DNA from 4 places in the Streptomyces sp. NBC_00775 genome. Region 4 is predicted to be linked to each of the others. Evidence: riboswitches for the same ligand, from Rfam matches in the RefSeq annotation. Region 4 holds a riboswitch; each other region holds the start of a gene.
The links. A riboswitch is a leader RNA that binds a small molecule or an ion and turns the genes downstream of it on or off. The one in region 4 is predicted to bind cobalamin.

Region 1 (3,198 bases), 3.4 Mb from region 4:
GGCCTGCGCGCCCCGGCGCTGATCGCGTTCGTGAAGGACACCCTGATCTACATCGTGATCGCGGTGGCCATCATCTACATCCCGATCAAGCTGGGCGGCTTCGACGAGATCTTCAAGGCGGCGAACGACAAGTACACGGCGGCGGGCGCCGGCGGAATCGTCCCCGCCGAAGCGAACCAGTGGACGTACGCCACCCTCGCCCTGGGCTCGGCACTCGCGCTCTTCATGTACCCGCACTCGATCACGGCGACGCTGTCGAGCCGCAGCCGCAACGTCATCCGCCGCAACACCACGATCCTCCCGCTCTACTCCCTGATGCTGGGCCTGCTGGCCCTCCTCGGCTTCATGGCGATCGCGGCCGGGGTGAAGGTCACGAACGGCCAACTCGCCATCCCCCAGCTCTTCGAGACCATGTTCCCGGACTGGTTCGCGGGCGTGGCCTTCGCCGCGATCGGCATCGGTGCGCTCGTCCCCGCGGCGATCATGTCCATCGCCGCCGCCAACCTCTTCACCCGCAACATCTACAAGGACTTCATCAAGCCGGACGCGACCCCGCAGCAGGAGACCAAGGTCTCCAAGCTGGTCTCGCTCCTGGTGAAGGTGGGCGCGCTGGTCTTCGTCCTGACGATGGACAAAACCGTCGCGATCAACTTCCAGCTCCTCGGCGGCATCTGGATCCTCCAGACGTTCCCCGCCCTGGTGGGCGGCCTGTTCACCCGCTGGTTCCACCGCTGGGCACTCCTCGCCGGCTGGGCCGTGGGCATGCTCTACGGCACGCTCGCCGCGTACGGGATCGCCTCCCCCACCCAGGATCACTTCGGCGGCAACTCGAAGGAGATCCCTGGCATCGGGGAGATCGGCTACATCGGCTTCACGGCGTTCGTCCTCAACGTGGTCGTGACCGTGGTCCTCACCTTCGCCCTCCGGGCCTTCAACGCCCCCGACGGCGTGGACGAAACGTCCCCGGAGGACTACACGGCGGACGCGGCCACCCCGAGCGTCGAGGCGAAGCTGCCGCCGGCGACAGCGGAGGCGACCCCCTAGCCGCCGGACGGGTGCGGACGGAGGGATTGCGCAGTTCCCCGCGCCCCTTCAATGCCGCAGACGCCGTACGGCCGAAGGGGACGGGTCGGGGGCGTCCGCCCGCAGCGGCTGGCGCGTCAACGCCGAGCCCTTGAAACCCCACCGATTCCGCGCCAGACCGAGGACGGATACCCCCGACCCGGCCCCGACCCACAACAAGCCACAGCGGCCACCAGACGGGCCGCCGGACACAATCCGGCGGCCCGCACTCATGCCCCTGACACATCCCGCTGCTCACCTACGAGTTGACGCTCCAGCACACTCCGTAGCACTCCCCGACACCAACGCGACACAACATGTGGTGGTGCTCCCGCAGCCCGGCACAAGATGTATGCTCATGCTCGCTGTCGCCGCAGGGGAATCCGGTGCGAATCCGGAACTGTCCCGCAACGGTGTACTTGTGTGTGTTCGCGTACCCGCGTGCACACACTCGCGTCAGTCCGAGGACCTGCCGACAGCGCGCCCCGGCCACCCGGCCCGGGCGCCGACGACGTCCGGGCCTCGCGGAATGGGCCGGTGGACGCGACGCCGTGCGCGCTCGTGTGCCCCGCCGCTTTCCCCTGGCCCCGTGCCGAGCGAGGGAGAGCCCCAAGTGACCATCGCGCCAGCCGATCCGGCTTCAGTTTCCGTGCCGCAGGCCCCGGTGCAGGCCCCGGTGGAGAACGACGGTCCCGGTACCACGCTGCTGCGTACCCTGACCGACCTCACCGCCGACCTCCCCGACGCCGACCCCGGCCGGGTCGCCGCCGCCGCGCTGCGCGGCCGCTCCGCCCGCGCGGACGACACGGAACTGCGCGAACTGGCCACGGAGGCCGCCGCGGGCCTCATCTCCGAGGACCCCGCCTACTCGAAGCTGGCGGCCAGGCTGCTGACGATCAGCATCGCGGCCGAGGCCGCCTCCCAGGGCGTCACGACCTTCTCCGAGTCGATCACGACCGGCCACCGCGAGGGCCTGATCGCCGACCGCACCGCCGAGTTCGTCCGGCTGCACACGGCCCACCTCGACGCCCTGATCGACACCGAAGGCGACGACCGCTTCGGCTACTTCGGCCTGCGCACCCTGCACAGCCGCTACCTCCTGCGGCACCCGATCACCCGCAAGGTCGTCGAGACGCCCCAGCACTTCATGCTCCGCGTGGCATCCGGCCTCGCCGAGGACGACACCACCAGGGCCCTCGACGAAGTAGCGGCGCTCTACAGCCTGATGAGCCGCCTCGACTACCTCCCCTCCTCCCCCACCCTCTTCAACTCCGGCACCCGGCATCCCCAGATGTCGTCCTGCTACCTCCTCGACTCCCCGCTGGACGAGCTGGACTCCATCTACGACCGCTACCACCAGGTCGCCCGGCTCTCGAAGCACGCGGGCGGCATCGGCCTGTCGTACTCCCGTATCCGTTCGCGCGGTTCGCTGATCCGCGGCACGAACGGGCACTCCAACGGCATCGTCCCGTTCCTGAAGACCCTCGACGCCTCGGTCGCCGCCGTGAACCAGGGCGGCCGGCGCAAGGGCGCGGCCGCGGTCTACCTGGAGACCTGGCACTCCGACATCGAGGAGTTCCTGGAGCTGCGCGACAACACCGGCGAGGACGCCCGCCGTACGCACAACCTGAACCTCGCGCACTGGATCCCGGACGAGTTCATGCGCCGGGTGAACGAGGACGCCGTCTGGTCCCTCTTCTCCCCCGCCGACGTGCCCGAGCTGGTCGACCTGTGGGGCGACGAGTTCGACGCCGCGTACCGCAAGGCGGAGGAGGCGGGCCTCGCCAAGAAGACCATCCCGGCCCGCGACCTGTACGGCCGCATGATGCGCACCCTCGCACAGACCGGCAACGGCTGGATGACCTTCAAGGACGCCGCCAACCGCACCGCCAACCAGACGGCGGAGCCGGGCCACACCGTCCACTCCTCGAACCTGTGCACCGAGATCCTGGAGGTCACGGACGACGGCGAGACGGCGGTCTGCAACCTGGGCTCGGTCAACCTGGGCGCGTTCGTCGACACGGCGGCCGGCGACATCGACTGGGAGCGGCTGGACGAGACGGTCCGCACGGCCGTCACCTTCCTCGACCGCGTCGTCGACATCAACTTCTACCCGACCGAGCAGGCGGGCCGCTC
Region 2 (3,198 bases), 1.4 Mb from region 4:
CCACCATCGCCTCCGCCGGCACCGGCGCGGTGCACGGGGACGTCCTGGTCGGCAAGGTGCTGCTGCCCGCCGTCGCGGCCCCGATCGTCGCGGGCATCGCCGCGATGCTCGCCACGCGGCTGTCGTACAGGCTCAGTAAGAACGCCGACACCAAGGCCACCGCGAAGGGCTACCGCGCCGGCCAGATAGCCTCCGCCGGTCTGGTCTCGCTGGCCCACGGCACCAACGACGCCCAGAAGACGATGGGCATCATCACCCTGGCCCTGATCGCCGGTGGCGCCATCGCCCCCGACGCCGATCCGCCGGTCTGGGTGATCCTCTCCGCCGGTCTCGCCATCGCGCTCGGCACCTACCTGGGCGGCTGGCGCATCATCCGCACGATGGGCAAGGGCCTGACCGACCTCCAGCCGCAGCAGGGCTTCGCCGCCCAGACCAGCGCGGCCACGGTCATCCTGGCCTCCTCCCACATCGGCTTCTCCCTCTCCACCACGCACTCCGTCTCCGGTTCCGTGATGGGCGCCGGCCTCGGCCGCAAGGGCGGCGTGGTCCGCTGGTCCACCGCCACCCGGATGTTCGTCGCCTGGGGTCTGACGCTGCCGGCCGCCGCGCTGGTCGGCGCGGGCGCCGAGTGGGTCACCGGCCTCGGCGACTGGGGCACCGCGCTCGTCGCCGTCTTCCTGGTCGCCTCCAGCGCCGCGATCTGGCGGATCTCGCGTCGCGAGGTCGTCGACGCCACCAACGTCAACGAGACCGAGGAGCCCGCCGGTGTGGTGACCACGGCCATCGCCGCCGTGACCCCGCCCCCGGCCGGCAGCCTCACCGATGACCTCACGGCCACCATTCCGGCTCCCGCCGAGACCGCGGCGAACCCGTCGGCTCCGTCGGCCATGGCCTGAGACCCAAAGGAAGAAACAGCATGAACATCGACTGGGCAGCCCTCGGGTCCGTCATCGGAGTGAGCCTCGGAGTGACCGTGGCCCTCGTCGGCCTCTTCACCCTCGGCGTCGTCGGCCTCTCCAAGAAGGAGTCGGCCCAGGGCGGTCCGGCCGCCGCGGCGGCCACGGGCGCGTACGTCTGCTTCGCGGCCTGCGCTGCGGCGGTGGCGTACGGCATCTCCCTGATCGTCGCCTGAAGCATCCGGCCGATCGTGGTGCGAGCACCGCACGATCCCCTCTGAGGACCGCACGATCCTTGCCGCCCTGCTCATCGGTCACCGTTTCCTGGTGACGGTGAGCAGGGCGGTTCTTTTTCCGCGTCGGCGGGAAAGCGGCGGGACAGCTCGGCGTACCCGTTCCGCACCTTCACGCAGAGCGTCTTGCCAGGCATTTCGGATGCCTACGCTCCGTGATCATCAGCGCATCCGTGGACTGCCGCCCCCCACAGGGGAATTCGGTGCAAGTCGGTCTCGTCGGGCAGGCCGGGGTGGCGGCGGTGTGGGTCTCAGCACACTCCCCCGTCGCAGGTCAACAGCAAGTTGACGGGTCTTCCAACCCCGTGGTGGACTGCCCGAGCCAAGTACGGCGGCATGAGAGGAAGCCGGTGTGAGTCCGGCGCGGTCCCGCCACTGTCACCGGGGAAGGAAGTCCCCGGGAGCCAGGAACTCTCACCGCCGGTCTCGTCGAACCAGGGCGTGGACACCCTGAGTGAGGACATATCGCCATGCGCGGCTGCCCAAGTGCCCTGCCAACGACGCGAGTGACGCGAACGACGGTTGTTCCCGACCCGACGGTCGGCTGAACCGATGCGTGCCGATCGCGTCTTCGCGTACGGCGCCACCGCCGGCCTCCTCGGCGACCTGCTGCTCGGCGACCCTCGCCGGGGGCATCCGGTCGCCGCGTTCGGGCGGGCCGCGGGAGCCGTGGAGCGGGTGTTGTGGCGGGACCACCGCGGGTGGGGCGCGCTGCACACCGCCGTGTGCGTGGGCGGTGCCGCAGGGCTCGCGGCGCTCGCGAGCCATTCCGTACGCGCCTCCCGTACCGCCTCCATCGCGCTGACCGCCGCCGCCACTTGGGCCGTAGTCGGGGGGACCTCCCTCGGCCGCGAGGCCCGCGCGATCGGCGACGCGCTCGCGGCCGGCGATGTCGAGGTGGCCCGGGAGCGGCTGCCCCATCTGTGCGGGCGGGATCCCCAGGCGCTGGACTCCGACGGCATCGCGCGGGCCGTCGTCGAGTCCGTCGCCGAGAACACCTCCGACGCGGTGGTGGGGGCACTGGTGTGGGGCGCTGTGGGCGGCGCACCCGGGCTGGTCGCCTTCCGCGCCGTGAACACGCTCGACGCCATGGTCGGACACAAGTCCCCCAAGTACCGGCGGTACGGGTGGGCTTCCGCACGCCTGGACGATGTGGCCGGGTGGCCGGGGGCTCGGCTGACCGCCGTGCTCGCGAGCGCGGCCGGAAGTGATCCGCGGGGTGCCGTACGCGCCTGGCGTGCCGACGCCCGTAAGCATCCGAGCCCCAACGCCGGGCCTGTGGAGGCCTCGTTCGCGGGGGCGCTCGGGGTGCGGCTCGGCGGGACGCTCGCCTACGGGGGGCGGGTCGAGCACCGGCCCGTGCTCAACCGCACCGGGCGCGCCGTCCAAGTCGACGACATCGAGCGGGCCGTACGGCTGTCGCGGCGTGTGAGCTGGCTCGCCCTCGGCGTGAGTGCCGCCGGGCGACTGCTCTCCCAGAGACTTCTCGCGAAGGGACGTACCTCATGAGCGGCGAAACGAGCGGCGGAACGGGCGGCGGACTCCTCGTCGCCGGGACCACCTCCGACGCCGGCAAGAGCGTCGTCACCGCCGGGATCTGCCGGTGGCTGGTGCGGCAGGGCGTCAAGGTCGCGCCGTTCAAGGCGCAGAACATGTCGCTGAACTCGTTCGTGACCCGCGAGGGCGCCGAGATCGGGCGCGCGCAGGCCATGCAGGCGCAGGCCGCGCGCGTCGAGCCCACCGCGCTGATGAATCCCGTGCTGCTCAAGCCGGGGAGCGACCGCAGCAGTCAGGTCGTCCTCATGGGCAAACCGGTGGGTGAGATGACCGCGCGCGGCTATCACGGCGGGCGCCAGGAGGCCCTTCTGGGGACCGTGCTGGACTGCCTCGCCGAGTTGCGGGGCACGTATGACGCGGTGATCTGTGAGGGGGCCGGGAGTCCCGCCGAGATCAATCTGCGGCGGACGGACATCGTGAACATGGGGATCGCGCGGAACGCGCGGCTGCCC
Region 3 (3,198 bases), 2.8 Mb from region 4:
CGGGTGACGGGTGCCGTCGGCGAGCGTCCAGTAGTCGACGCCGGTCATCACGAAAAGGATCTTCGACATGGTGTTCTCTCCGGGGGAGCGGGCCCTGACGGACCTGGGGAACGTTCTTGGCCGTACGCCCTGACGTTCTGCGCTCAGATCGTCAGGGCGGCGATGTGCTCGACGGTATGCGCGTCGGACATAGGTGACCAATAGGGAACCCGCTTGCAGCCATAGGGGATCCAATGACGCTCCGGGAATACGGCGGGCGGCTCTGCTCCGAGGCTGGACGCCGGGAACATGCGCGATTAATGTCATCCGCACCTAGACAACTGGTTGAGTAGAAGAGGTGGGCGTGATGCATTCCTTCCGCAAGGCCGTGGAGGCCGGAGACTTCGCCGCGATCGAGGAGATGCTGGCCGAGGACGTGGTGTTCACCAGCCCCGTCGCCTTCAAGCCCTACCCGGGCAAGGCGATCACCGCGGCCATCCTGCGCGCCGTCTCCCGTGTCTTCACCGACTTCCGGTACGTACGCGAGATCGCCGGCGCCGACGGCCGGGACCACGCGCTGGTCTTCGAGGCGAAGGTGGGCGACAAGCAGCTCACCGGCTGCGACTTCCTGCACTTCGACGAGGACGGCCGGATCGACGACTTCATGGTCATGGTCCGCCCGCTGACGGCGGCCCAGGCGCTCTCCGAGGCGATGGGGGCGCAGTTCGAGCGGATCTCGCGGGAGGCGGCGGGCGCGTGAGCGGCGACGCGCCCTGATGGCGGACGGGTCAGCCCGGCTCCCCGAGCGGGCGTCCCGCGCGAACGTTCCAGCGACCCGCGCGGCCGCTGAACTCCGTGGCGGTCAGCGGGGGCACGTCGACGCGCCAGAACGCCGACTCCGGCGCCCCCAACACCCGTACCACCAAGGCCCGTACGACCTCCGGCTCCACCACGGCGACGGTTCGCCCGGTGACCTCGGAGGCCGTGTCCAGCCAGCCCGCCACCCGGTCGCAGAACGCCCGCACCGACTCCCCGTCGTGCGGCGCGGATCCGGGATCGGCCAGCCACCGTGCCACCGCCTCCGGCTCCTTCGCGCTCACCTCGTCGAGGGTCGCCCCGCGCCAGCGGCCCACGTCCAGAGCGGCCAACTCCGGTGCGTCCGCGGGGGTGTCGAGGCCGAGCGCGCCCGCGGTCTCCCGGCACCGCACGGTGGGGGAGACCCACAGCCGGGCCGCGGCCGGAACACTGCCCGCGGCCGCCCGCGCGAGCCGCAGCCCCGAGGCGTCGACCGGGCATCCGTCGTCGAAGCGGGCCTCGCGCAGTGCCTCGCTGATCGCCGCTGAGATCAGGATCACTCGGCTCGTCATACACATCCACTTTCCTGTGCGAAACCCTTGTGCGGTACGGGAACCGGCCACGCGGCCGGGCAAGGGGCGCACGCCGTGCCCCTCATGCGCCCTTGGCCGGATCCCCGCCACGCGGTACGGTCTCGTCGATATTGACGACGGTTCGGCGGAAGTCCGGTGGAAATCCGGCACGGTCGCGCCACTGTAAGCCCATCAAGAACCACTCCCGCCAGGGGTGGTGAAGGTCGAGCAAGTCAGACCCGCGGCCGTCGTCCTGTGCACCACCAAGATGGGACGCGAGTTCCCCAGGAGGTTCTGCCCCATGGCGCAGTCCGTCGCTCAGCCGACCGCTACCCCCACCGCCGTTCCCGCGAAGCTGCCGATCGGCGCGATCGCCCCCTGGGCGGTCTTCTTCGGCATCCTGATGCTGGTCCTGCTCTACTTCGTCGGCGCCGAACAGGGCGCCACCTCCCTCGTGTCCGGCGAGAACGTGCACGAGTGGGTGCACGACGCCCGCCACCTCCTCGGCTTCCCCTGCCACTGACGCCGAAGAGGAAACGTACGAGCTCATGAATTCCGCAACTGTCAGAAACCTCCTGGTGCGTGGCATGCTCGCGGGTCTCGCCGCGGGCCTGCTCGCCCTGGTCGTCGCCTACTTCCTGGGTGAGCCGCGCGTGGACTCGGCGATCGCCTACGAGGAGGCGCACTCGCACGAGCACGGTATGGAGATCGTCTCCCGCACGATGCAGTCCACCGGCGGTCTGGCCACCGGTGTCCTCGTCTACGGGGTCTCGTTCGGCGGGATCGCCGCCCTCGCGTACTGCTTCGCGCTGGGCAGGATCGGCCGGTTCGGGCCGCGCGCCAGCGCGCTCCTGCTGTCGGCGGCGGGCCTGCTCGCCGTCTACGTGGTGCCGTTCCTGAAGTACCCGGCCAACCCGCCGTCCGTCGGCGACCCCGACACCATCGGCAAGCGCACGACCCTGTACTTCCTGATGATGGTGCTCAGCGTGCTGCTCGCCGTCGCCACGGTCATCCTGGGCAAGCGCCTCGCGCCGCGCCTGGGCAACTGGAACGCGACGCTCGCGGCGGGCGCGTTCTTCGTCCTCGCCATCGGCCTCGCGTACGCGTTCCTGCCGACCGTCAACGAGGTCCCGAAGGACTTCTCCGCCACCCTGCTCTGGCAGTTCCGCCTCGCGGCCCTGGCCATCCAGCTGACCCTGTGGACCGCCTTCGGTCTCGTCTTCGGGGTGCTGGCGGAGCGGGTACTGGCTCCACGACCGGCCACCGTGCGGGAGAAGGAGCCCGCCGCGGAGGCAACTCCCGTCGCTCACTGAGCGGTTGAAGAAGGGCGGTCCCGGTCGTCGGCCTGGGCCGCCCTTCTCGTTCAGATCAGCCGCTCGAAGCCGTCCAGCATCGCCGTGAGGCCGATGTCGAAGTGCTCGTCGATCTCCGTGCCGTCGGCCGCGCGGGCGAGGACGTTGTACGCGGGCGATTCGGGCGCGGGCTTCTTGCTGCGGCTCTGCGAACCGAGCCGCACCACCGCCAGGCTCAGCGCGTGCCCGATGGTGAACTCGCGCAGACAGCGAGCGATCTGCAGGGCGTGGGTCGGGGTGAAACCCCTGGCCTGAAGCAGCTCGATGATCCGTACGCCCGTGTCGATCGACGCACGCGAGCGCACCGGACGGGTCGCGAAGACCGAGACCGCCTGCGGATGGCGGAGCAGCGTGTCGCGCAGCCGCCGGCAGTACTGCTCGGAGACCGCCCGCCAAGTGTCGTCCCAGGGCAGCGAGTCGACATCGAGCTCGTCGAAGAGCGCCTCCGCGATGCCGTCGAACAGCTCCTCCTGGTCCCGGAAGTAGCGGTACACCGCCAT
Region 4 (3,198 bases):
CCCTCGACCCGGCCGCGGTCTCCGGTCACGCCGGCGAGCGGCTCGGCCCCGTCACGGTGCACACCAACGCGGACAGCGTGACGGTGACGCCGCCCGCGGACTCCGCCGCCAGCGGGGTGAAGATCGTCGACAAGAACGGCAAGGCGATCACCTCCGCCACGGACGGCAGCCGGCTCTACTTCGACGTGCCGAAGGACAGCGCGGACGGTTCGGCCGCGCTGACCGTGCAGGCGTCCACGACCGTGCCGGTCGGCCGCGCCTTCACCTCGGAGACCCACAGCCAGACGCAGATCCTCGCGGGGTCCAGCGAGTCGACGGTCTCCGCCACGGCGATCGCCAACTGGGCGGAGAAGGGCGCGATACCGGCCCTGTCCGCCGAGAAGAACTGCGCCAAGGGCGGAGTCGACATCACGGCGGCCAATGAGGGCGACGAGGCGTTCACCTTCGAGCTGATGGGCGTCGAGCGCACCATCGCGGCGGGCAAGTCCCAGACGGTGACCATCCCGCTGCAGGAGGACCAGGCGTACGACTTCACGATCGACGGTCCGAACGGCTTCGCCGAGCGGTTCAAGGGCGTGCTCGACTGCAAGACCCAGGGCAGCGCGAACGACGTCACGACCCAGACGGTCAGTGAGCCGAGCCCGGCGACGGTGGGCGGCACCTCCGGCGGGGGCACCGACCTCGCCGAGACCGGCGGCTCCAGCGCGACCCCGGTCATCGCGGGCGTAGCCATCGCCCTGGTCGTGATCGGCGGCGCGGCGGTGTTCTTCGTCCGCAGGAAGAGCGCGCCGACGCAGGACTGAGCAACACGGCACCTTGGCAACTCAACAGTGAGTGACCGCACCACGGTGACTCCGTGAGCCCGCGGCCCCGGCCCGCCTCCCAGGCGTTCGGGGCCGCACCCTTGTCCGGATGCCCTTGTCCGGATGCCCTTGTCCGGATGCCCTTGTCGGATGCCCTTGTCGGATGCTCTTGTCCGGACGCCTTGCCCAGATCCCCTTTTCGATCCCGGTGCGCCCGGGAGTGGCTCAGCCGGCGTCGGACGCGCAGTGTTCGAGGAGTTCGGCGATCGGACCGTCGGTCACCCGGTAGCGCACGACCCGCCCGTCCTTGTCACCCTCGACCACCCCGGCGGTGCGGAGCAGACGCAGGGCCTGGGACACGGCGGGGTCGTTCATGCCGGTCGCGACGGCGAGGTCGGAGACCGCGAGGGGGCCCGCCCGGTGGAGGGCCAGAAGCAGGGCGAGACGACGCGGGTCGGCGAGGAGGGAGAAGCGGTCGGCCCAGGTGCGTACATGCCCGGGCTCACCGATGGCGGCGACGGCGTCGCAGACCCGGTGGCCGTCGATGGTCCGGCGGTCGGCCCGCTCGGCGGGGACGAGATGCATGGGGGCCATCTTCGCAGGCGGCCAGGGGACGCACGCCGCCGTCTCCTTCTCCGCTGCCGTCTCCTTCTCCTTGCCCGTCTTCGTGCCCGTCTTCGTGCCCGTCTCCGATTCTGTCTCCCTCTCCGTCTCCGGAACGGCCAGGTCGAGCAGCCGTATGTGATCTTCAATACCTGCGTAGCTGTGCAGCTTTGCAGGAGACCCCGGCCACGCCTACGGTTGGCGGGCCGTGGTGTTCGGGAAGACCGGTGACGGCCCCTCAGGGGCCCAGACCGGAGCGGCCCTCGCCACTGTGATCGGGGAGTTCCCGTCCCGTGCCGCCTTCGGGTGGCGCCACTGGCCGCGAGGCCGGGAAGGCAGGGCCGGGCGCGTGCACCCGTCAGCCAGGAGACCGGCCACGGCATCTCACGAAGTGATCCACGAGGTGCTGGAGCGTGACCGCATGACCCTGCCCACGCAGTCGTCCCCATCCGCCGCCGGCTTCCGCTGGCGGCGCGAGGACACCGTGCGGACCGGTGTACTCCTGGCCGTGATCGCGGCGCTGCACGTCGTCGCGTTCGGCATCCTGTTCCTGCTCGTGGTGCCGGAGCACTACGAGGTCGGCTCCAAGGCGTTCGGCATCGGTCTGGGCGTCACCGCCTACACGCTGGGCATGCGGCATGCCTTCGACGCGGACCACATCGCCGCGATCGACAACACCACGCGCAAACTGATGGCCGACGGCAAGCGGCCGGTGTCGGTGGGTTTCTGGTTCGCGCTCGGGCACTCCAGTGTGGTGGTCATCCTCGCCGCGCTCATCGCCGGAGGCACCCAGCTGGCCGGGCGGATCATGAACGAGGGCTCCAGCACACACCAGGTGCTCGGCATCATGGGTACGACGATCTCCGGGTCGTTCCTCTACCTCATCGCCGCCCTCAACCTGGTCGCGCTCATCGGCATCCTGAGAGTCTTCCGGGCGATGCGGGCCGGTACGTACGACGAGGCCGAGCTCGAACAGCACCTGGATTCCCGGGGGTTCATGAACCGGATCCTCGGCCGCTTCACGAAGTCCATCACGCGGCCCGGGCAGATGTTCCCGCTGGGCTTCCTCTTCGGCCTCGGCTTCGACACCGCCACCGAGGTCACGCTGATGGTGATGGCGGGCAGCGGCGCGGCGGCCGGGCTGCCCTGGTACGCGATCCTGTGCCTGCCGCTGCTGTTCGCGGCGGGAATGAGCCTGTTCGACACGCTGGACGGCACGTTCATGAACTTCGCCTACCAGTGGGCCTTCTCCAACCCGGTGCGCAAGGTCTTCTACAACCTCACCATCACCGGCCTGTCCATCGCGGTGGCCTTCTTCATCGGCACGATCGAGCTGGTGGGCGTGCTGCACGACAAGCTCGACCTCAGCGACGGGGTCACCGGCTGGATCGCGGGGCTCGACCTGGACAACGTCGGCTACATCATCGTCGGCCTGTTCGTGGTCGTCTGGGCCGCGGCCGTGACGTACTGGCGGCTGGCCAAGGTGGAGCAGCGGTGGGCGGTCCGCCCCGCCGACGGGAGTTGAGACCGGCGGGGCGGCAGCCGCGTATCGGTTAGGAGCGGGCGGCGCGGCCGCGAGCGAGGGCGAATCCGGCCGCGGCCAGACCGAGGACGCCGACGATCAGTCCGGCGATGCCCAGGCCGCGCGCCGTCGAGTCACTGCTCGACGCCGAGCTCTTGGCCGAGGCAGCCGGAGACGAGCCCGAACGGGACGCCGTACCCGAGCCCGACGACGAGTCCGAGGTGGAAGCCTCGTCGGAACCGTCCTCCCCCGCGGCCTTGGCCGTGAGCG

Region 1: linked by a shared signal. The riboswitch ahead of OIC96_RS15870 (ribonucleoside-diphosphate reductase subunit alpha) and the one ahead of OIC96_RS31090 (HoxN/HupN/NixA family nickel/cobalt transporter) in region 4 are both predicted to bind cobalamin.
Region 2: linked by a shared signal. The riboswitch ahead of OIC96_RS37130 (cobalamin biosynthesis protein) and the one ahead of OIC96_RS31090 (HoxN/HupN/NixA family nickel/cobalt transporter) in region 4 are both predicted to bind cobalamin.
Region 3: linked by a shared signal. The riboswitch ahead of OIC96_RS43540 (CbtB domain-containing protein) and the one ahead of OIC96_RS31090 (HoxN/HupN/NixA family nickel/cobalt transporter) in region 4 are both predicted to bind cobalamin.

Annotation. Positions count from the first base shown of each region.
Region 1 is NZ_CP108938.1:3,583,323-3,586,520, forward strand. It holds gene mctP (monocarboxylate uptake permease MctP) at 1-1,044, shown strand, start outside; cobalamin riboswitch at 1,415-1,553, shown strand; gene OIC96_RS15870 (ribonucleoside-diphosphate reductase subunit alpha) at 1,676-3,198, shown strand, end outside.
Region 2 is NZ_CP108938.1:8,368,105-8,371,302, reverse strand. It holds gene OIC96_RS37140 (inorganic phosphate transporter) at 1-896, shown strand, start outside; gene OIC96_RS37135 (hypothetical protein) at 917-1,132, shown strand; cobalamin riboswitch at 1,482-1,622, shown strand; gene OIC96_RS37130 (cobalamin biosynthesis protein) at 1,742-2,698, shown strand; gene OIC96_RS37125 (cobyric acid synthase) at 2,695-3,198, shown strand, end outside.
Region 3 is NZ_CP108938.1:9,796,708-9,799,905, forward strand. It holds gene OIC96_RS43525 (type 1 glutamine amidotransferase domain-containing protein) at 1-69, opposite strand, end outside; gene OIC96_RS43530 (nuclear transport factor 2 family protein) at 347-739, shown strand; gene OIC96_RS43535 (histidine phosphatase family protein) at 768-1,346, opposite strand; cobalamin riboswitch at 1,447-1,611, shown strand; gene OIC96_RS43540 (CbtB domain-containing protein) at 1,648-1,869, shown strand; gene OIC96_RS43545 (CbtA family protein) at 1,895-2,659, shown strand; gene OIC96_RS43550 (TetR/AcrR family transcriptional regulator C-terminal domain-containing protein) at 2,710-3,198, opposite strand, start outside.
Region 4 is NZ_CP108938.1:6,975,413-6,978,610, reverse strand. It holds gene OIC96_RS31105 (LAETG motif-containing sortase-dependent surface protein) at 1-803, shown strand, start outside; gene OIC96_RS31100 (helix-turn-helix domain-containing protein) at 1,029-1,388, opposite strand; gene OIC96_RS31095 (hypothetical protein) at 1,387-1,548, shown strand; cobalamin riboswitch at 1,599-1,799, shown strand; gene OIC96_RS31090 (HoxN/HupN/NixA family nickel/cobalt transporter) at 1,828-2,931, shown strand; gene OIC96_RS31085 (YcnI family copper-binding membrane protein) at 2,960-3,198, opposite strand, start outside.